DNA from 2 places in the Hathewaya limosa genome. Region 2 is predicted to be linked to the other one. Evidence: a T-box and tRNA genes for the amino acid it is inferred to sense, from the RefSeq annotation. Region 2 holds a T-box; the other holds one or more tRNA genes.
The links. A T-box is a leader RNA that pairs with one kind of tRNA and senses whether it is charged. The one in region 2 lies ahead of metG (methionine--tRNA ligase), so its partner is inferred to be a tRNA-Met.
Positions count from the first base shown of each region.

Region 1: it encodes a tRNA-Met, which carries the amino acid that the T-box ahead of metG (methionine--tRNA ligase) is inferred to sense. The anticodon was not compared.

Region 1 covers NZ_JAUSWN010000002.1:13,477-24,634, reverse strand. Annotated here, with positions in the region: gene QOZ93_RS01495 (peptidylprolyl isomerase) at 1-655, shown strand, start outside; gene spoVT (stage V sporulation protein T) at 811-1,359, shown strand; gene QOZ93_RS01485 (putative polysaccharide biosynthesis protein) at 1,503-3,038, shown strand; gene yabN (bifunctional methyltransferase/pyrophosphohydrolase YabN) at 3,155-4,606, shown strand; gene QOZ93_RS01475 (HU family DNA-binding protein) at 4,729-5,004, shown strand; gene QOZ93_RS01470 (RNA-binding S4 domain-containing protein) at 5,113-5,373, shown strand; gene yabP (sporulation protein YabP) at 5,529-5,822, shown strand; gene yabQ (spore cortex biosynthesis protein YabQ) at 5,831-6,232, shown strand; gene QOZ93_RS01455 (FtsB family cell division protein) at 6,273-6,545, shown strand; gene QOZ93_RS01450 (S1 domain-containing RNA-binding protein) at 6,588-7,004, shown strand; tRNA gene QOZ93_RS01445 (tRNA-Leu) at 7,210-7,298, shown strand; tRNA gene QOZ93_RS01440 (tRNA-Leu) at 7,370-7,458, shown strand; tRNA gene QOZ93_RS01435 (tRNA-Met) at 7,463-7,538, shown strand; tRNA gene QOZ93_RS01430 (tRNA-Met) at 7,542-7,618, shown strand; tRNA gene QOZ93_RS01425 (tRNA-Leu) at 7,647-7,735, shown strand; tRNA gene QOZ93_RS01420 (tRNA-Met) at 7,741-7,816, shown strand; tRNA gene QOZ93_RS01415 (tRNA-Met) at 7,821-7,897, shown strand; gene spoIIE (stage II sporulation protein E) at 8,193-10,580, shown strand; gene tilS (tRNA lysidine(34) synthetase TilS) at 10,705-11,158, shown strand, end outside.
Region 2 covers NZ_JAUSWN010000001.1:15,825-26,982, forward strand. Annotated here, with positions in the region: gene hypD (trans-4-hydroxy-L-proline dehydratase) at 1-617, shown strand, start outside; gene proC (pyrroline-5-carboxylate reductase) at 800-1,606, shown strand; gene QOZ93_RS00080 (DMT family transporter) at 1,733-2,704, shown strand; T-box leader at 3,039-3,296, shown strand; gene metG (methionine--tRNA ligase) at 3,387-5,348, shown strand; gene QOZ93_RS00090 (DUF445 family protein) at 5,660-7,171, shown strand; gene QOZ93_RS00095 (TatD family hydrolase) at 7,203-7,970, shown strand; gene QOZ93_RS00100 (3D domain-containing protein) at 8,305-9,342, shown strand; gene QOZ93_RS00105 (alginate O-acetyltransferase AlgX-related protein) at 9,462-11,138, shown strand.

The sequences.
Region 1 (11,158 bases), on a different contig from region 2:
AACTAAAAAACAAATAAGAGAAAAATTTAAAACAGATGCAGAGTATAAGAAAGCTCTAGAAAAAGAAAAATTAACTGAAGAGAAATTGCAAACAAGAATAAAGGAAAATGCAGAAATATCAATGCTGTCTGATAAAGTGTATGAAAAGATTACAAAAGATATAAAGGTGGATGAAAAAGAATTAAAAGACTATTATACATCTAATTTAAATGATTTTACTGAAAAACCAAATGGAATTAAGGCAGCACAAATAGTAGTAAAAACAGAAAAAGAAGCTAAGGAAATTAAAAAACAATTAGATAAAGGTGCAGATTTTGCTAAGATGGCTAAAGAGAAGAGCATAGATCAATCTAGCAAGGAAAAGGGTGGAGAACTTGGGTTTTTACAGTATAAACAAGTAACGCAAATACCATTTTTATTACCAGCTATGTCTATGAAAGTAGGTCAAATTAGTGAACCTTCTCAGGATGAAAGAGGTTGGCATATAATTAAATTGATGGAAAAAACAGATTATCCACCAAAGAAATTTGAAGAAGTAAAAGATAGAATTAAAGATAAGGTTTTAATTGATAAGAAAATGAAAGCTTGGAAAGATTCCATGGAGAAGTGGAAAAAAGAGAAAAACGTTAAAATATATGAAAATAAATTTGAATAATAATACATGTAATATGTGAGTTTTTACGGTCATCATAGAAAAAAATGTCTTACTATGAAAATTTGATTTAAATATGTGCATAAAATTACATAATTATAAAGATAATAATAACACAAGGATATTTTATGCAACACATGTTTAAAGGAGGAAAACAAATGAAGGCAACAGGTATAGTAAGACGTATAGATGATTTAGGCAGAGTAGTTATACCAAAGGAGATTAGAAGAACTTTAAGAATAAGAGAAGGAGATCCATTAGAAATATTTACTGATAGAGATGGTGGTGTAATCTTAAAGAAATATTCTCCAATAGAAGAACTTAGCGATTTTTCTAAAGAATATGCAGAGTCATTACAACAAACCATAGGAGGAACTGTAATTATAACAGATAAAGATGGAATAATTTCAGTTAGTGGTGGTTCTAAAAAGGAATATATAGATAAAAAGATAAGTTCCGAATTAGAAACTATTATGGAAGAAAGAAAGGCTGTTATACTTGGTAAAAACTCACAAGAAGTTATTCCAGTATATGAAGATGATGAAGAAACAAAATATAAGTATCAAGTTGTTGCTCCAATTATAGCAGAAGGAGATACTATTGGAAACGTTTTAATCATTACAGATGAAGATAAAGATAGTTTCGGAGAATTAGAATTAAAGTTAGCTGAAACAGCTGCTAATTTCTTAGGTAAGCAAATGGAGTAAAAATGTTTTATACATAAATGACAGTGATGAAAATCCTGTCATTTATTTTTTTGTCTTAAAGTAATAATTCCTCAAACCTAAAAATAATATTAATTAAAGCAAAACATTTGCGTTAAACTATGGATTAACAGGAGGGGAAAATTATGAAAAGGCAAAATCTCATTAAGGGAACACTAATCCTTGGATTAGCTGGTATCTTAGCAAGATTTTTAGGGTTATTTTTTAGGATACCTATGCAGATATTAATTGGTGATGAAGGAATGGGATATTATCAGATGTCGTATCCTCTTTATTTAACATTTATAGCAGTATCTTCAGGAATACCTATAGCAGTATCAAAAATAATATCAGAAATGAATGCTAATAACGACAGGGGAGGAATATTTAAAGTTTTAAGGTCCAGTTTTCTTATAATGATACCCGTGGCTTTAGGATTTTCATTTATACTTATTTGTTTTTCTAAAAATATAATTAACAGTCTAAAATGGGACATGAAAGCATATTATGCTTTTATAGCTACGGCATTAGCACCTGTTTTTGTTATAATCATGGGAATTTTAAGGGGTTTCTTTCAAGGATTACATAATATGAATCCTACAGCTATATCTCAAATTTTAGAGCAAATTGGAAGGGTTGTAGGGGGAGTAGGGCTTGCATATATATTGTTCCCATTAGGAATAGAGTATGCTGCTGGAGGAGCGGCATTAGGAGCTGTAATAGGTTCTATAATAGGACTCGTTTATTTAATAATTAAATATTTAAAGGTAACTAAATGTTTTAATAAATCAATAAGTACAAATTCTAAAGGAATAGTTGGTACTATATTAAGAAATGCTGTTCCATTCTCATTCGGAGCAGTTATAGGAACTATAATGGGGTTGGTAGATTCAATTTTAGTTCCTAGTCAATTATTAAGGGCAGGATATTCAACTAAACAAGCAGCTATATTGTATGGGCAGCTTACAGGAAAGGCATCAACATTATCTCATGTACCACTTGCTTTATCTGTAGCATTATGTACATCTATAGTTCCTATAGTAGCAGAAGCTTATATAAAACAAAGAAGATTAGATCTTAAAAATAAGGTTGAAGGAGCTATAAAATTATCAAGTGTAATATCAATTCCTTCCGCCATGGGGTTGTATTTTTTAGCTTATCCTATAATGAATCTTATTTTTAAGGGAGATGTAGGAGGATATGAAATTCTTAAATATATGTCTTTATCACTTCCGTTTATAGTATTAACTCAATGTAGTACAACTTTGTTACAGGCTATGAATAATTTTTATGCACCTGTTAAGAATTTAGCCATAGGATGTATAGCTAAGGTTATAATAACTTATGTTTTGGTCCCTTTACCAGGTATTAATATATACGGTGCTGTAATAGGATCTACTTTAGGGTATATTATAGCATGTATACTAAATTTAATTTTAATTAGAAAAAAACTTAATATGTCTATTAATTTTTATGAAGCTACAATTAAGCCAGGATTTGCATCAGTATTCATGTCTATTGCAGTAATAATTTCTTATAGATATATATGTATATTAACTTCAAGTAGCAATTTAGCTTGTTTAGGAGCAATTTTAATAGGGGTCATAATATATTCTATATTTATAATAGTTTTTAATATTTTTTCCTATAAAGAAATAAAACGTAAATTTAGAACACCTTAGAATTTTAAAGTTATTTAAAATGTGCTAAAATATCTAAAGTATAATAATTTCAGTGCAAGGCTTAACTAATAGTAAGTAATATGTTAAAGCTATATAGGAAGGAGTGTGGTAAGCAAATGATTAAAATTTTAGGATTGGGTCCAGGAGATAAAGATTCTTTAACGTTAGGGACAATAGAAAACTTGAAAAACTGTGAAAATGTTTTTTTAAGAACGGAAAAACATCCAACAGTAGAATACTTAAGAGAATTGGGCATAAAATTTGCAACTTATGATAATGCTTATGAAACAAATGAGAGTTTTGATGATGTTTATAAATCAATTGCAGAAGATATAATATCAAAGGCGAAGCATTTTGAAGAGATTGTTTATGCTGTACCAGGACATCCATTAGTTGCAGAGAAGTCGGTAATTTTATTAATTGATCTTTGTAAAAAAGAAAATGTAGAATATGAGATACTTCCAGCAGTTAGTTTTTTAGAAGCTATCATGGGATGTTTAAAAATAGATCCTATTGAAGGTATGCAAGTTGTCGATGCCTTTGAAATGAAAAACTCTGTTCTAAATAATAAAACAGGTATAGTAATAACACAAGTTTATAATAACTTAATTGCATCAGAAGTTAAATTGGCACTTTCTGAGTATTACAATGATGAGGAAGAAATATATTTTGTAAGAGGTGCTGGTATAAAAGGTGTAGAAAGTATAAGAAAAATAAAAATTTATGAGTTAGATAGACAAGAGGATATTGATTACTTAACCTCTTTATATATTCCTAAAGGGACAAAAGCTTTAAGAAATTTTTATGACTTGGTAAATATTATGGATGTTTTAAGAGGAGAAGAAGGATGTCCTTGGGATTTAGAACAAGACCATAAAACATTAAAAAAATGCTTAATTGAGGAATGTTATGAAGTTTTAGAGGCTATAGATGAAGATGATGAAAATAAATTAATTGAAGAACTAGGGGATGTATTGTTACAAGTTGTATTTCATGCTAAAATAGGAAAAGATGAGGGGTTCTTTAATATTTATGATATAACAGAAATTATTTGTGAAAAGATGATTTCTAGACATCCTCATATTTTTGGAAAAATTAAACTTGACACTACACAAGAAGTATTAGATAATTGGGAGAGTATAAAAAAGAAGGAAAATAACTTTGAAAATTATACGCAAATATTAGAACATATTCCAAAAAATTTGCCAGCTTTAATGAGAGCGGAGAAAGTTCAAAAGAAAGCTGCTAAGGTAGGATTTGATTGGAAAAATGTAGAACCAGCCTTAGACAAAGTAAAAGAAGAATATTTTGAGGTAAAAGAGGTATATAATTCTAATAACAGGGAAAAAATAATAGATGAATTAGGAGATTTAATTTTTGCTACAGTAAATGTATGCAGATTTTTAAATATAGATCCTGAGGAAGCTGTTACCCATACAACCAATAAGTTTATTAAAAGATTTAGTTTTATTGAAACTAAGGCTCAGGAACAAGGTCTATCCTTAGAAAATATGACTTTAGAGGAAATGGATGGGTTGTGGGAACAAGCAAAAAATAAAAATGACTAGCTTATAACTAAATTTGTTATAAAAATAATAAAAAAAGAAGGATTTTTTGAATTCTTGAAGAATAAGCTATTTTATGTATACTCATGTTATAGAGTATGCTTTAATTTAAGGAGGTAACTAAGGTGAATAAAGCGGAATTAATTACTGTTATGAGTGAGAAATCTAAGTTAACTAAGAAAGATGCTGAAGCTGCATTAAAAGCATTTATAGAAGCAGTAGAAGAATCATTAGAAAAAGAAGAAAAAGTACAATTAATAGGATTTGGAACTTTCGAAACTAGAAAAAGAGCTGAAAGAATAGGTAGAAATCCAAGAACTAAGGAAGAAATCACAATTCCAGCATCAGTAGTTCCAGTATTTAAGGCTGGTAAAGAGTTCAAAGAAAGAGTAAATAAGTAGTTAGAGATAACTAATAAAGCCTAGATAAATATCTAGGTTTTTTCTTTATTAAAATCTAGATTTTTTATAAAATTAAAATTCGAAAATTATAATAAAGGGGAATAATTTATGCGTTTAGATAAATATTTAAAGGTATCAAGAATAATAAAAAGAAGGACAAAGGCAAAGGAAATTTGTGATGGTGGTAGAGTTTTAATAAATAACAAACCTGCAAAAGCTAGTACAAGTATAAAGGAAAATGATATCATAGAAATAGTATTTGCTAAAGATACACTTAAAGCAAGAATAGTTAATGTAACTGAGCATGCTAGAAAAGAAGAAGCAAAAGATATGTATGAAATCATATCTGGTGCAGATGCTGAAGAATAAAAAATGAAAAAGAGCCTTATCAATTTATAGGCTCTTTTTCATTTTTTATTTTACATAATGTTTTTTTATCATTTTATTGAATTAAGTGCATATATATATAAAAAGAAGGGTGTATAAGCAGTATTTGATTTTAGAAGGAGGATAATATAAATATTATGGAATCTAAAAAAGAAATGAATGTAGAAGAAAAGAAAAGTAATTTAACTTTACAAAATAGAAAGAAGTTACAGGTTTCTGGAGTACAAGAGGTAATTAGTTTTAATGAAGAAGAGATAATACTTAGTACAAGTTTAGGTGGTTTAAACATTAAAGGTCAAAATCTAAAAATGAATAAGTTGGATGTAAATAATGGAGAATTAAACATAACAGGAACTATTAATTCTTGCATATATAGGAGTAATAAAAGACCAGAAAAAAAAGATACTATACTAAGTAGATTATTTAGGTAGGCAATAAAATGTTATTTCCTATAGGGTATCAAATAAGTTTATTCATTTTTAGTTTAATGGCTGGAGTTATTACAGGATTATTTTTTGACATATATAGATTAATAAGGGGTGTGGAAAAACCAGGTAATATAATTACTGTGATAGAAGATATACTTTTTTGGATTTTAACATCGATTTTAGTATTTATATTTTTGTTGTACACTAACTACGCTTATGTTAGTATATATATATATTTATTAATATTTATTGGAATAGTTATATATTTAAGATTTTTAAGTAATTTTTGTTTATTGATAATTTATAATTTTAGTAAATATATCTTTAAGTTCTTTAGAATTTTAATTAAGTATATGTTATTTCCACTTGAGTTATTAATATATAACGTAAAAAAAGTTTTTAATAAAGACTAAAGTATTATGAATTTACCAAATGTGAAAGGTATGATATACTATGAAAAGATTTATTAATAAAAAAAAGATATTAATTTTTTTATCGATAGTATATATAGGATATGTACTAATTTCACAACAAGTTATTATGCATGAGCAAAAAAATGAAATTAGTAAATGGAATACTGAATTAGGCAAGGTTAAGATGGAAAATCAAAAGTTAAAAGATGAGGTCACAATATCAGGAAAAGAAATTTACTTAGAAAAATTAGCTAGAGAAAAACTTGGATTAGTAAAAAAAGGTGAAGAAACAATAATAGATAAGAAAAAATAAAAAAATACATAAATATTTTATTTTAAGGAGGATACATTTTCAATGTCTTTACAACCAGGAAACATTTTAGAAGGCAAAGTGGTTAACATCACAAAATTTGGAGCGTTCGTAGAAGTGGAGGGCAAGATAGGGCTTTTACATATATCTGAAATATCTAAAACTTTTGTAAAGGATATAAGTAAACATTTAAAAGAAAATGATGTAGTAAAAGTGAAAGTAATTTCAGTAGATAATGATGGTAAAATAAGTTTGTCAATGAAGCAGTTAGAAGAAAATAAGCCTAAAAGAACTCATGTACCACAAGAAATCGATTGGGAAAAAGAAAAAAACAAGGCTCATCACCATAACTTTGAAGATAACCTTTCTAAATTTTTAAAAGAAAGTGAAGAAAGATTAAAAGATACTAAGAGTTATAAACTTGCTAAAGGTCAAGGAAGTATTAAAAAAAAGACAAAATAATTATTAGTTTAAAATAAAGAAGGCACATTTTTAAAGAATATGCTTTGGAAATGTAAAAAAGCTAGGGTATGAAAACGTTAATAACCCTAGCTTTTCTATTACCTTTTTAAAAAAAATAAATTTTTTTGTGTAAATGTGTTGACATGTGTACCATATTAATATATAATAACACTTGTCGCTGATGAAAAACAGCGAAACAAAATGTGCTGGAGTGGCGGAACTGGCAGACGCACAGGACTTAAAATCCTGCGGTGCTAACACACCGTACCGGTTCGATTCCGGTCTTCAGCACCAAATTTAAAAACTTGTTGACAGGTTTTTAAATAAGATATATAATCAATTTCATAAAATGAAAGCATGTAAATGCTGGAGTGGCGGAACTGGCAGACGCACAGGACTTAAAATCCTGCGGTGCTAACACACCGTACCGGTTCGATTCCGGTCTTCAGCACCAATGTCGCGGGGTGGAGCAGCTGGTAGCTCGTCGGGCTCATAACCCGAAGGTCGTAGGTTCAAGTCCTATCCCCGCAACCACATGGCGGAATAGCTCAGTTGGCTAGAGCATTCGGTTCATACCCGAAGTGTCGTAGGTTCAAATCCTATTTCCGCTACCATTTTAATCTTTACATGTTAATAATTTAAGCTGGAGTGGCGGAACTGGCAGACGCACAGGACTTAAAATCCTGCGGTGCTAACACACCGTACCGGTTCGATTCCGGTCTTCAGCACCAAATGCCGCGGGGTGGAGCAGCTGGTAGCTCGTCGGGCTCATAACCCGAAGGTCGTAGGTTCAAGTCCTATCCCCGCAACCAACATGGCGGAATAGCTCAGTTGGCTAGAGCATTCGGTTCATACCCGAAGTGTCGTAGGTTCAAATCCTATTTCCGCTACCAAATAGAGTGTAACTGTTGAATAAATTCAACAGTTTTTTTTATGTTTTTATATATTCTAGTCTTAATAAAATCTACAAATAATCTGTTAAATTCTTTAAGTTTTACTCAGTTATTATCATTTTAAAAGTTAAAATTTCAAATCTAAAATAGAATTTCATACAATATGGTAAAAAAATACAAATATACTCTTAAAATGTCTTATAAAAAATAAAATATAATTCCACCTTATGACAATTATTTCCAGTTCAAACTGGTATAATGATTTCGTAATTTTATAAAGGGTGGTGGATTAATTATGCAATATGGTATACAAGTTTTACCTTATAAAAGGGTTAAAAAAGAAAAGGAGGAAGAAAGGGAAAATAGTAAGATAAATATAGGTTTCATAAAACAGGCAATGTTATATAGTTTGGTTTGTCTGCTAATTAGTAGAGTTAAACTTATAAATGGTATGGCCCCATTTGGGATTGCTATGTTGATGGTATTTTCATTATATATTAATAAACAGATGTTTTTAGTGGCTTCTATAGGAAGTATGCTAGGTTATTTTTCATTAATGCCTAAAATTCAAAGTGTTGGAAATTATCTAATTTGTATTGGTGGTTTATTAATTTTAAACTATTTTATAAATAAGGAATCAAGAAAGAAAAAAGTTATAGCTATGTTTTTTATGATTTTTATTGAATTTATAGCTACTAAAATAATATTTAGTAAAATGAATCTTTCTCTTAGTGTTTTTTACGCTGTTATGGAAGGGTTATGCATTATTCCATTATATTATATTATGAACAAAGGTATTTTATGTTTTAAAAGTATAGATAATAAAAAATTATTTGACAATGAAGAAACTATTAGCATGGGAATAGTAATATCGTTAATTTTGGCAGGAACGTGGGGAGTCAGTTTTAAATCAATATCATTGATGAATATATTGGGACTTTATTTTGTATGTGTAGTTGGATTTACTTGTGGAAGTTCTGTCGGTGGGGGAGTTGGGGTTGTTTTAGGGTCTATAGTTGGAATGACATCTTTATCTATGCCAGTATATATAGCTGTTTTTGGAGTATGTGGTTTAATTGCAGGAGTTTTTAGAGATACAGGAAAATATTTTTCGGGTATTGCGTATGCTATTACATTTTTTATAATGCAAATTTATTTAGGAGTTGATTCTAGCTTTTTGGGATTTGAACTTTTAGCTTCTATGGCGTTATTTATGATAACTCCTAAAAAAATTTATAATAGAATTTGTTTAGAATTTAATGTTCAGGAAAAAAAGGAAGACTTAAATGATGGGTATATGCATAAAATAAGGGGGCTTTATGATGAAAGGTTAAATAAATTTTCTAATCTATTATTTAATATATCATACACCTTAGATTCTTTAGTGGATAATGAGAAACTTGAGATGAAAGGGAAAAGTTCGGCTCTGGTTGAAAATTTGGCGGATAGAGTATGTTGCAATTGTAATATGAAAAGTATTTGTTGGAAACAAGAAATGCATTATACCTATTCTGCATTTATGGAGCTTATACAAAATTATCAGGAGAATAATTTTCAGGTTCCTTATGAAATAGAAAGAAAATGCGTTAATAGAACTGCCTTAATGAAAAATACAGAGGATATAGTGAATAAATATATTATTAATGAGATGAAAAGAAGTAGTTTATGTGAGGGAAGGGAGCTACTTTCAAAACAGATAAAAAATATGGGTGAAACCGTTAAAAATATAGGAGGTGAGATACAAGATAATATATATATAAATATAGAATTAGAAAATAAGTTAAAGAGAATTTTAGATAAAAATAGAGTTAAATACAAAGATATTTTGTGTATTAAAGATGAAAGAAAAAGAGATATTGTAAAACTTATATTAAATTCGTGTGGGGGTAAAAAATATTGTAGTAAGGATGCTTTAGCATATGTAAATCAAGCAACAGGATATCCTATGTATGTTTGTGGAGATTCATGTCTTATAGACAAAGCGAATGGTACATGTAATGTTACTTATGAAAGAATACCCAAATTTCAAGTAAGTTCTTATGTAGCGATTAAATGTAAAGATGGAGAAAAATGTAGTGGTGATAGTTATAGTGCGAATAAATTAGATGATGGAACATATACGGCTATTATTAGTGATGGTATGGGCTCAGGACCTCAAGCTAGTAGGGAAAGTAAAGCATCTGTACAGCTTATAAATGAGTTTTGCAAAAATGGTTTTAGTAAGATAACGGCTATTAATGCTATAAATTCTATAATGAGTATGAAATTTTCTGAAACAGAGAAGTTTTCTACTTTAGATTTATGTAATATAGATTTATATACAGGTAGGGTGGAATTCATGAAGGTTGGAGCAGTAGATAGCTTTTTGAAAAAAGCTAATGATGTAGAAGTAATAAAGTCTAAAAGTTTACCAATAGGAGTCTTGGATACTGCTGATATAGAAATAGAGGAGAGAAAGGTTGATAATGGAGATATTATAGTCATGGTTAGTGATGGAGTTTTAGATTATAATGATGATTCTATCTTAAATGAAAAATTTATTAAGGAGTGTTTAAAGAGTATTAAAAGCAATGAACCGAAAGAAATTGCATGTGAAGTATTGAATAAGGCATTAAAACTTAGAGAATATAAAGTTAAAGATGATATGACAGTATTAGCATGTAAGGTTTATGGGGTTTATTAATATTATTTATACCTTAAGTTCATTAACATAAATTTAATTAATTGGTATTGCACTAATATATATTAAAAAATATAATTAACTTTAATTAATAAAATAATAAAGATGCTAGGAGTTGTGGTTACTAATGATAGATAAAGTTTTAAATTATATTGAAAAGTATAATATGATACAAAAGGGAGATAAAATTTTAGTAGCATTGTCGGGGGGGCCTGATTCTGTATGCCTATTACATGTTTTATATAGTTTAAGAAAAACATTGAATATAGAATTGTATGCAGCTCATGTTAATCATTGTTTGAGAGGCAAGGATGCAGATGATGATGAACAATATGTAAAGGATTTATGTAATGGACTTGGTATAAAAGTATTTACTCAAAAATTTAATGTAGAAAAATATGGAGAGGAAAAAGGCCTTTCTTGTGAAATGGCAGGAAGAGAAGTGAGATATAACTATTTTAATGAGCTAAGGAAAAAATATAATATACAAAAGATTGCCTTAGCTCATAATGCTAATGATCAAGCAGAAACTTTGTTAATGAGGATTATGAGAGGTACTGGGGTAGAAGGACTTTGTGGAA
Region 2 (11,158 bases):
ATTTTGAAGGTCATGAAGATATATACAATATTGTAAACAATAGAACTCCTAAGTATGGAAATGATGATGATTATGCAGATGATGTTATGAAATCTATATTTGATGCATACTATGATTCAATAAATGGAAGATTAGCTCCAACTGGAGCGACTTATAGAATAGATATGTTGCCAACAACTTGCCATGTTTACTTTGGTAAAGTTATGGGTGCAAGTGCAGATGGTAGACTATCTAGAAAGCCATTATCAGAGGGTATATCTCCATCAAAGGGAGCTGATAAAAATGGACCAACATCTGTAGTTAAATCTGCATCTAAAATGGATCATGTAAAAACTGGTGGTACATTGTTAAATCAAAAATTTACTCCAGATGTAATTGCAGGGGATGAAGGATTAGAAAATGTGAAAAATTTAGTAAGGGCTTACTTCAAGATGGGAGGACATCACATTCAATTTAATGTTGTAGATAAACAAACATTATTAAATGCACAAAAACATCCGGAAGAATACAAAGATTTAATAGTTCGTGTTGCTGGATATAGTGATTATTTCTGTAACTTAAATAAAGTTCTTCAAGATGAAATAATTGAAAGAACAGAGCAAAGTTTTAACTGTTAATTTTTCTTTGATGAAAATTAAACAAGAATTTATAAAAAAAATAGAAAATAGTCTCTCTAATTTGATAAATATTATGCAAAGTTTTACTAAATAGTAGTATAATATTTGTATAGTTAAATATAGGCATTAAGAAAAAATGATTTTCTTAATGCCTAGTAATAAATAAGTGGGGAGGCTAAGTAATGAGTTTTAATATTAGTTTTATTGGATGCGGTAATATGGGAAGAGCAATGATAGGTGGAATAATAAATTCAGGAATTGTTAAACCACAAGAAATATTTGTTGCTGATTTATTTGTACCAAGTTTAGAAAAGGTAAAAGAAAAATATGGGGCAAATACTACTGTAGATAATATAGAAGTATCAAAAAAAGCAGATGTTTTAATTTTAGCAGTTAAACCTAACATATTATCAAGTGTAGCAAGTGAAATTAAGAACTCTATTAAAAAAGATACAATTATTATTAGTATTGTTGCAGGGAAAACCATTGCAAATTTAGAAGAATATTTTGGAAATGAACATAAAATAGTTAGAACTATGCCTAATACACCAGCATTAGTAGGTGAAGGTATGGCTGCAGTATGTGGAAATAAGAATATTAATGATGATGATTTAAATAAAGTTAAAAGTATTTTTTCAAGTTTTGGAAAGGTAGAAGTTATTCCAGAAAAATTAATTGATGCATTTGTTTCTTTAAGTGGTTCATCACCGGCGTATATTTTTATGCTAATAGAAGCTATGGCAGATGCTGCTGTATATGATGGTATGCCAAGAGATAAAGCGTATAAAATTGCTGCTCAAGCAGTATTAGGTTCTGCAAAAATGGTTTTAGAAACAGGTAAGCATCCAGCACAATTAAAAGATATGGTGTGCTCACCAGCGGGTACAACTATAGAAGCTGTAGAAGTGTTAGAAGAAAATGGATTTAGGAGTTCTATTATGAAGGCAATGAAGGCTTGTACTAATAAATGTAAAGATATGAGCAAATAGTAGTTACAATGTTGCAAAAATTGCTTTTAATAACACAGATTAAACATATTTCTAAAAAACAGCTTAAAGTCATGTACTAAGCTGTTTTTTTGTGTGTTAATTTATAAAAATGTGAGGAGGAATTATATGAAGTGTAAAAGTAGAAAATTTTGGGCTAATTTATGTTTATTTATTTGTGCTATTATTTGGGGAGGGGGATTTCCTGCAACAGATATAGCTTTAAGAGGAGGACTTAGACCATTTTATGGTATGGGATTCCGTTTTTCAATAGCATTTGTTTTATTAAGTATAGTCTTTTATAAAAAGCTTAAGAATATAAACAAGCAAGACATAAAAGGCGGATTGGTGGTTGGATTTGTTGTATTTTTAGCCTTTGCAGTTCAAACAATAGGTCTTCAGTATACGACTCCTGGAAAACAAGCATTTTTGACAGGATTATATGTGGTTATTGTACCATTTCTTTATTGGATGCTTACAAAACATGCACCAGATAAGTATCAATTTATAGGAACTGCGTTATGTCTAATTGGTACATGTCTATTGACTCTTAATAAAGGGTTTTGTATTACAAAGGGAGATACTTTAAGTATCCTAGGTGCTGTATTTTTTGCACTTAATATTGTGGTAGCGGAATATTATAATAAAAAATCAGATCCTGTAGTTATAACTATACTACAAATGGGCGTATCAGCGGTATGTTCGTTTTTGGCAGCTATTATATGTAAAGAAACTTCACCAGCATTTGCTACGTTACACGGATGGTTAGGAGTAATTTATTTAGGTATTTTTAGTACAATGATTGCATACATAATTCAAAATGTAGCCTTAAAGTATACATCATCTACTGAGGCGGCTATTATTTTAAGTTTGGAAACAGTTTTTGGATCTTTATTTTCTGCAATATTATTAGGAGAACAATTTACGCTAAAAATGATAGTTGGCTGTTTAATTATATTTATAGCTTTAATTACTGCAGAAACTAAATGGAGTTTTTTAAAAAAATCTGAAAAAGATCAAAAAAATACTGATAAAATGAACTTAAATGAAGAAAGCAAAGAAGAAGAGGTTAAAAATCAAAGCATTAATAATGAATTTTAAGTAATATTATTAAAGTTGAAGCAAAATAATATGAATTTTTAGACGAATAAGAAAAAGACCATAATTATAATTATGGTCTTTTAGCACGTTTGTGCCATATGGGGGATACATATATAATTAGGGGGATCATATATGTATTAATAGTATTAACAGAATTTTAGATTTTAAACACATATTTTAAAATTTTATATATTTTTATTTTAAAATTGTTTTATTAATTAATAGTATAATAATAAGAGTAATATATTTCCAGACATTATAGTTATTTAAAAAAGGTAACTTGACATAATAGAATGTATATACTATCATTAATATAAATATTAATAAATGTTTTTAAAAGACTATGAAGAGAAGAGTAGTAAATTAAAGTATTTAAAGAGAGCCAGGTTAGGTGAAAGCTGGTGATATGGAGATTTATGAATATGGCCTCTGAGTTGATTATTCGAGCTTTTATAAAGTAAGGGTAATACGGTAATGACCGTTATATTATAGGGTGATAAGTTTCTAAATTTGTTGAAGCCGTCACTTAGTGAGATATTTATGAAGACATAAATATGAAATAGAGTGGTAACGCGTATATAACGCCTCTAAGCAATTGTGCTTAGAGGTTTTTTTATTTTATAAAAACATTAATAAAAAAGAAATTGATTATTATAATAAACATTGAAGGAGGAACGGTATTATGTGTAATAAAAAACCATTTTATATTACAACGCCAATATATTATCCATCAGCAAAACTTCATATAGGTAATACTTATACTACAATTGCTGCTGATGCTGTAGCTAGATTTAAAAGATTAACAGGTTATGATGTAATGTTTTTAACTGGTTCTGATGAACATGGTCAAAAAATTCAAAGACTTGCAGAAAAAAAAGGTGTAACACCTAAAGAATATGTAGATGAAATAGTTGCAGGAATTAAAAGTTTGTGGGAACTAATGGATGTTAGCTATGATAAATTTATAAGAACTACAGATGAATATCATGTAGAAACTGTATCAAAAATATTTAAGAGATTATATGATCAAGGCGATATTTATAAGAGTTCTTATGAAGGATTATATTGTACTCCTTGTGAATCTTTCTGGACAGAAACACAAGCAGTAGGTGAAAAATGTCCTGATTGTGGAAGACCAGTTGAAAAGACTAAGGAAGAAGCTTATTTCTTTAAAATGTCTAAGTATGCTCCAAAACTTATTGAATATATTGAAAATCATCCAGAATTTATTCAACCTGAATCAAGAAAAAATGAAATGTTAAATAACTTCTTAAAACCAGGATTACAAGATTTATGTATTTCAAGAACAAGTTTTGATTGGGGTATTCCAGTAGAGTTTGACAAAGGGCATGTAGTATATGTTTGGATAGATGCATTATCTAATTATATTTCAGCGTTAGGATATGAAAATTCACAAGAAAATTTAATGGAAAAATTTTGGCCAGCAGATGTACATTTAGTTGGTAAAGATATTATAAGATTCCATACAATTTATTGGCCAATTATGCTAATGGCTTTAGATTTACCACTTCCAAAGCAGGTATTCGGACATGGATGGTTAATGCTTGAAGATGGTAAAATGTCAAAATCTAAAGGAAATGTAGTACATCCTGAAACATTAGTTAATCATTTTGGTGTAGATGCTGTTAGATATTATTTATTACATGAAATTCCATTTGGAGCTGATGGTATTTTTAGTAATGAAATTTTTATTAAGAAGACAAATTCAGATTTAGCTAATGATTTAGGAAATCTAGTATCTAGAACAGTTACTATGATAGATAAATATTTTGATGGTGAAATTCAAGCACCAATAGAAAGTGGAGAGTTTGATGATGAAGTTATAAAACTTGCATTAGAAACTCCTAAGAAAGTTGAAGATGCAATTAATGCATTAAGAATTCCAGCTGCCTTAGACAGTATTTGGGCTCTTATTAGAAGAACAAATAAATATATAGATGAAACTCAACCATGGGTACTTGGAAAGGATGAAACTAAAAAAGAAAGACTTTCAACAGTTCTTTATGTTTTAACAGAATCTTTAAGATTTACTTCAGTTTTATTAAGTGCATTTTTACCAGAAACAAGTAAAAAAATTAATGCTCAATTAGGTATTACAAATACTACATTTGAAAGTTTAAAAGAATTTGATGGTACAATTCCTGGAGTTAAAGTAAATAAAACAGGAGTTATATTCCCAAGAATAGATGTAGATGCTAAGTTGGCTGAACTTGAAAAGGTTGCCGAAGAGCAAAGAAAAATTGCAGCAGAAATGAATGGCACAGAAAAAACTCAAGAAATGCTTCCAATTAAAGAAGAAATAACAATCGAAGATTTTGAAAAAATAGATTTAAGAATAGCCAAGGTTTTAGAGTGCGAACCTGTTAAAAAAGCAAATAAGCTTTTAAAACTTAAGGTTGATTTAGGTGGAGAAGTTAGACAGGTAATATCAGGTATTGCTAAGTTCTATAAACCTGAGGAATTAGTAGGACAAAAAGTTATAATGGTTGTTAATTTAAAGCCAGTTAAATTAAGAGGAGAATTATCCCAAGGAATGATTTTAGCTGCATCAACAAATGATGATAGTGAACTTACTTTAGCAACTATTACTAAAAATCTGCCAACAGGAAGTGTTGTAAGATAATAAAATTTTAAAACTATTTCATATAGTTTTATGAAACAAATGACACTAAAATAATTTGGAGATGGAAATCTGTAAATTATTAGTGTCATTTTGTTTTGTATAATACATAATAAATTTTTAGAAAATAGTATAAGAATATAATTGACTATTATTTTAAAACATAGTAAAACATAAATAAGTGTAAATACATATTCTATATAAGAGAAGAAATAATTACTTAAGATCATTAAGGGATTTTAAGTAATTTAAATCAACTATAATTAATAAAGAAAATAACTTTAAGATTAATAAAATGATGTAGAGGTGAAGATATGAAATATTTGATTTCAATTTTAATAGGAGCTATTATTGGATATCTAACCAATTGGCTAGCTATAAAAATGTTATTTAGACCTTATGAAGAAAAAAGAATTTTTAATATTAAGATTCCATTTACCCCAGGACTTATACCAAAAGAGAGATATAGAATTTCTAAAAGTGTTGGAAAAGCAGTAGGAGAACATTTACTTACAGAAGAAACATTGACTAAGTCCTTGGAAAGAAAAGAAGTTAGAGATAAAGTTTATGAAATTATTACAGATAAAATAGATAAAGTTTTTAATGGAGAAAAACCTATCGGGGAGCTAACTAAAAAAATCTTTAAAGAAAACAATGACCAAGTTATTTTAAATTATGAAGATAAACTTTCTAAAGCTTTAATGGAATATGTAAAAAAAGAAGAATTTAAAAAAGAAAGTTATCCCTTAGTAAAGGAAGGAATAGATAAGGTCTTTTCTTATCCATTAAATAAAATCATAAAAGATAAGTATAGAAGTAATATAAAAAATACTATATTTAATCTAATTAATAACTATAAGAGTTCAAAGGAATTTAATGATAAAGTTATAAATTATTTTCAAAATAAATTAGAGAAAAAAATTGAAGAGGGCACAAAGCTAAATGAAATTGTTCCCGATTTTATACAAGATGGTGCTCAAGATTATGTTTTTGATCATAGAGAAGAAATTGCTAATGAAATTAAAGACTTTTTAAAACAAGATCAATCTAAAGAAAGTATAAGAAATATAATAGATGATATTATAAAAAATAAACTTAATCCTATGATGGCTATGTTTTTAAATACTGATTCTATATATGATAAATTTACATCTATAATTTCTGAGATTCTAGATGAAGAGAAAAATAAAATAGGAATAGCTAGATTTATAAACAATGAACTTGAAAAAGTTATGCAAAATCATTTAGAAACAGTAGTTAATGGATTTAACGAAGAAGATAGAAAAGGTGTTATAGTTGATATTGCAAATTTATTTGAAAATAAAGTTTTAAGTGAAGATTTCTTAGTTGAAATTTTAAATAATATAGAAGAAAAAATGGATGATAAGAAATTAACATTAAATACTTTAATAGAAGAGGTTGGTAGTTCAAAGGAAAAGATTATAACCTTCTTTTATAATAAGATTATAGTAAGTAATTCATTTGAAAGTGTAATTAAAAGTTTAAGCAAAAAAGTTATACACTATGTTTTGAATAAGAAAATAATGGATATAATTTCAATAGAGAGTATAGGTGGGGCTATAAATAAAGAAGAAATTGTAAATAAAATATATAATAAAATTATCAAAGGAAGTAGTGAAGATATAATTAAATCCTTAGATATATCTAATATAGTTGAAGAAAAAATCAATGAACTAGATGTAAGATTTACTGAAGATATAATTATAGAAATAGCTAATAAAGAATTAAAAGCTATTACATGGCTTGGTGCACTTTTGGGTGGAATACTTGGTATTTTAACACCATTTATAAGTAGCTTGCTTTAAATCACTAATATTAATATGAGGGGGAAATTTTATGATATTTGATTCACATGCACATTATGATGATGAAAGTTTTAATAGTGATAGATATAGTCTTATAGAGGGACTTCACAATGAAAAAGGAATAGTGGGTATTTTAAACTGTGGAGTTTCTCTTGAAACTTCAAAAACTTCTGTTCAACTTGCTGAAAAGTATGATTTTATTTATGCAGCAATAGGAGTTCATCCAGAAGAGGCCGAAGAGTTTAATGAAGATATAGTAAACGAATTAAAAATATTAGCTAAAAATGATAAGGTTAAGGCTATAGGAGAAATTGGACTAGATTATTATTGGGATGAAAATCCTAGTAAAGAAGTGCAAAAAAAAGTTTTTATAAGACAAATGGAGTTAGCTAAAGAATTAAATTTACCAGTAGTAATTCATGATAGAGATGCACATGGGGATACCTTAGAAATAATTAAAATGTTTCCAGAAGTTAAGGGGGTTGTACACTGCTTTTCAGGATCAGTAGAATTTGCTAGAGAATGTTTAAAAGCTGATTATTATATAGGAATTACAGGTGTTGTAACTTTTAAAAACGCTAAAAAGATTATTGATGTTGTAAAGGAAGTACCGATGGATAAGCTTTTGGTAGAAACAGATTGCCCTTATATGACTCCAGTACCTTTTAGGGGAAAAAGAAATCAATCAAATTATATTGAATATGTTATTGAAAAGATTGCAGAAATAAAAGAAATGCAAAAAGATGAGGTTGCAAATATAACAATACAAAATGCAAAAAAATTTCTTAAGATATGGTAAAATAATAAATAATATGGTATAATGTTTGGATAAAAAAATGTGTAATTTATACCAATTTTCTAGAAAGATAGTTTTAGAATTAAAAGGAAGATTTGAATTAATATAGCATGAAAATAAGATGTTATTTGTATTCATAGTAATTATAAACATAGTTGTTACATATAATTATTACAAGTCATAAAAATATAACCTTCTATTCATATAACTGGTAAATAAATATCAGTATATATTATGCAAATAATGCATTTAATGTCAAAGTGCTATGACCCTTATTTGACGCTAAAGAAGATTTAGGGTATAATACACAAAGACTCTTTGAAGGAGGGAACCAAGTATGAGTATGATGTCAAAAGGAAAATTAAAACATTACTTTTCCAGCATGCCCAAGACCCTTTTTATATTTGTTTTAGTTGTAACTTGTATGACGATGACGATTTTTTCTTTAAGAAAAACTATAACTATAACAATAGATGGACAAACTAAAACTATAACGACATTGAGCAGTAATTTGAAAAATATTTTAGACAACAATGGTATAGCCTTAGATAGACATGATAAAATTTCTGTTAATGCGAACAGTAAAGTAAAAGATGGAGATAATATAAATATTAAAAGGGCTGTTAATGTAACTGTATCTGTTGATGGTAAACAGTTGAATGTAAAATCTCCAGAGGATACTGTAAAAGAGTTACTTGTAGCTCAAAAGATTAAAGTTGAAAAATTAGACAAGTTATCTCTAGATCCTAAGACTGCAATTAAAGAAGGGTTAAATGTTAAGATTACCAGAGTAAATGAAAAAATTGAAAAGAAATCAGAACCAATTCGATTTGCAAAAGAGGTTAGAGAAACTAAAGAGTATGAGACAGGAACTGAAAAAGTAATCCAAAATGGTAAAACTGGAGAAAAACTTATAGCTACTAAGGTAGTATATGAGGATGGAAAAGAAGTTTCAAGGCATGTAGTTGAAGAGAAAATTTTAAAACAACCTATAAATCAAATATTAGCTGTAGGAACTTTAAACGTGGTTAAGGCTTCTCGTGGTTCAAAAATGAGTTATGCTAGAAAACTAAGAGTTAAAGCTACTGCGTATACAGCTGATTTTAATCCACAAGGGGTTAGAGATGACCCTTATGCAGGAAGGACAGCAAGTGGAACAAAAGCAAGAAGAAATTCAAGTGGATATAGTACCATAGCAGTAGATCCATCAATTATACCTTTAGGAACTAAGGTTTATGTAGAAGGTTATGGCTTAGCTATTGCTGAGGATACAGGTGGAGCAATAAAAGGGAATAAAATAGATCTTTATATGAATTCTTATTCTGAAGCTACCGATTGGGGTATGCAATATGTAGATTTATACATTCTAGAATAATATATAAAGAAATACTTAAAGGGAGCTAGTAAGCTTCCTTTTTTTATATTTACAATTAAAATTAGTGTATAATTAATAAGTAGAATAGGAAAATAATCAAAAAGAAAGAAGGAATGCATATGGAAGATAAATTTACGAATAAAAGAAAAAATCATATTATAGTTATTTTATTTATTATAATAATTAGTTCTGTATGTATAAATGAAAAAGTTCATCTAATAAAAACTCCAAAACTAAAAGGAGCAACTATAGAAAAGAATAAACCTACATTTTCTTTAAGGAGTTATTTAAAGGGATCATATCAAAAAGATCTCGAGGAATGGTATAGTGGTAACTTTTCTTTAAGAAATAATTTTATTAAATTGTATTCAAAATTAAAATCTAATATATTTGATAAATCTGCATTACCAGGTGCAATAAAAGGTAAAGAAGGAATGCTGTTTGAACCAGATTATGTAGATGAATATTTAGGACTTAGAAAAACTACTTCTGATAAAGATTTAAAAAAATTAGTATATAATATAGATGAAATAAGAAGAATGTGTAATAAATCTGGAAAAGAATTTTATCTGATAATAACTCCAAGTAAGGCTCATTTTTATCATGAATATTTACCAGAAAGGGCAGTGAGAGAAGGAACGTTACATAAAGACAGACAAGGAAAAAGTAGAGATTATTATAGGTTTTTAAACATTTTAAACGATACAGATATTAAATACTTTGATAGTGTTAAGTATATAGAAGATAACAAGAAATTATTTAATACGCCTTTATATTCAAAATATGGAACTCATTGGACATTTGTGACAGCAGCGAAGGTAGTAAATGGATTTGTAGATTATGTTAATAAAACCTCAAAGTTAGATTTAACTAATATATATGTAGATGATATATTAGAAAGTAATAAATCTTTTAATGAAGAAGATGTAGATATACAATCTGTTTTAAATTTTAAAAGTAAGGAAAAGTATAAATTTCAATCTCCTATAGTCAAATCGGAGAAAAAAGATACACGAAATATGCCTAATATATTTATTGAAGGTGGAAGTTTCAATTGGCAACTTATTAAATATTTAAGAATGAATAGAGTTGTTAATGAAATGGACTTCATGTTCTATAAAAAGTTTGTAAGAAGATATAAATTTCAACAAATGGTTAATGAGCAGGTTGCAATAGATAAAAATAATAAGGAGTTAAGTAATGCATATTTAGATAGATATTTACCTAATAAGGATATGATTATTCTTGAAGTTAATCAAACGGCTCTTAATAATATGGGAGAAGGATTTATTGAAATTTTTAAAGATTATCTAAATACAAAGGGATTTCCTAAGTATGAATATATTAAAAATTTTGAGTCCGCTAGTACACCAGAAGATTTAACTTACAAAAGTACAGGATTTTTCACAGTAAATAAAGATGAAAATGGATATTATAATTGGATGTCTGATGAAGGGATTGTACAATTAAAAAACAGGCAAATAGAAGATAGTGGAATTAGCATTAAGACCTATATTCCTTTAGACTATTTAAAGAAATCTTCTAATAATCCTCAATTAGATATTTATGTTAATGGAAAGTTGGTTTGTAAAGTTCCTATAAATAAGTCAGGAATTTATAATATAAATATTCCTAAGAATAAATTTAATATATCAAAAGATCATTTGTATAAGGTTGATTTAAAAATGAATTCTGCTTTTAGATTTTGTGATGTTGATAACTCGCAGAATGAAGTTAATAAAAATAATAATCGTTGGTTTTCTATGAAAGTATATTATATAGGGGAAGGAAGATAGGGAGGAAGTATGGTATTTAG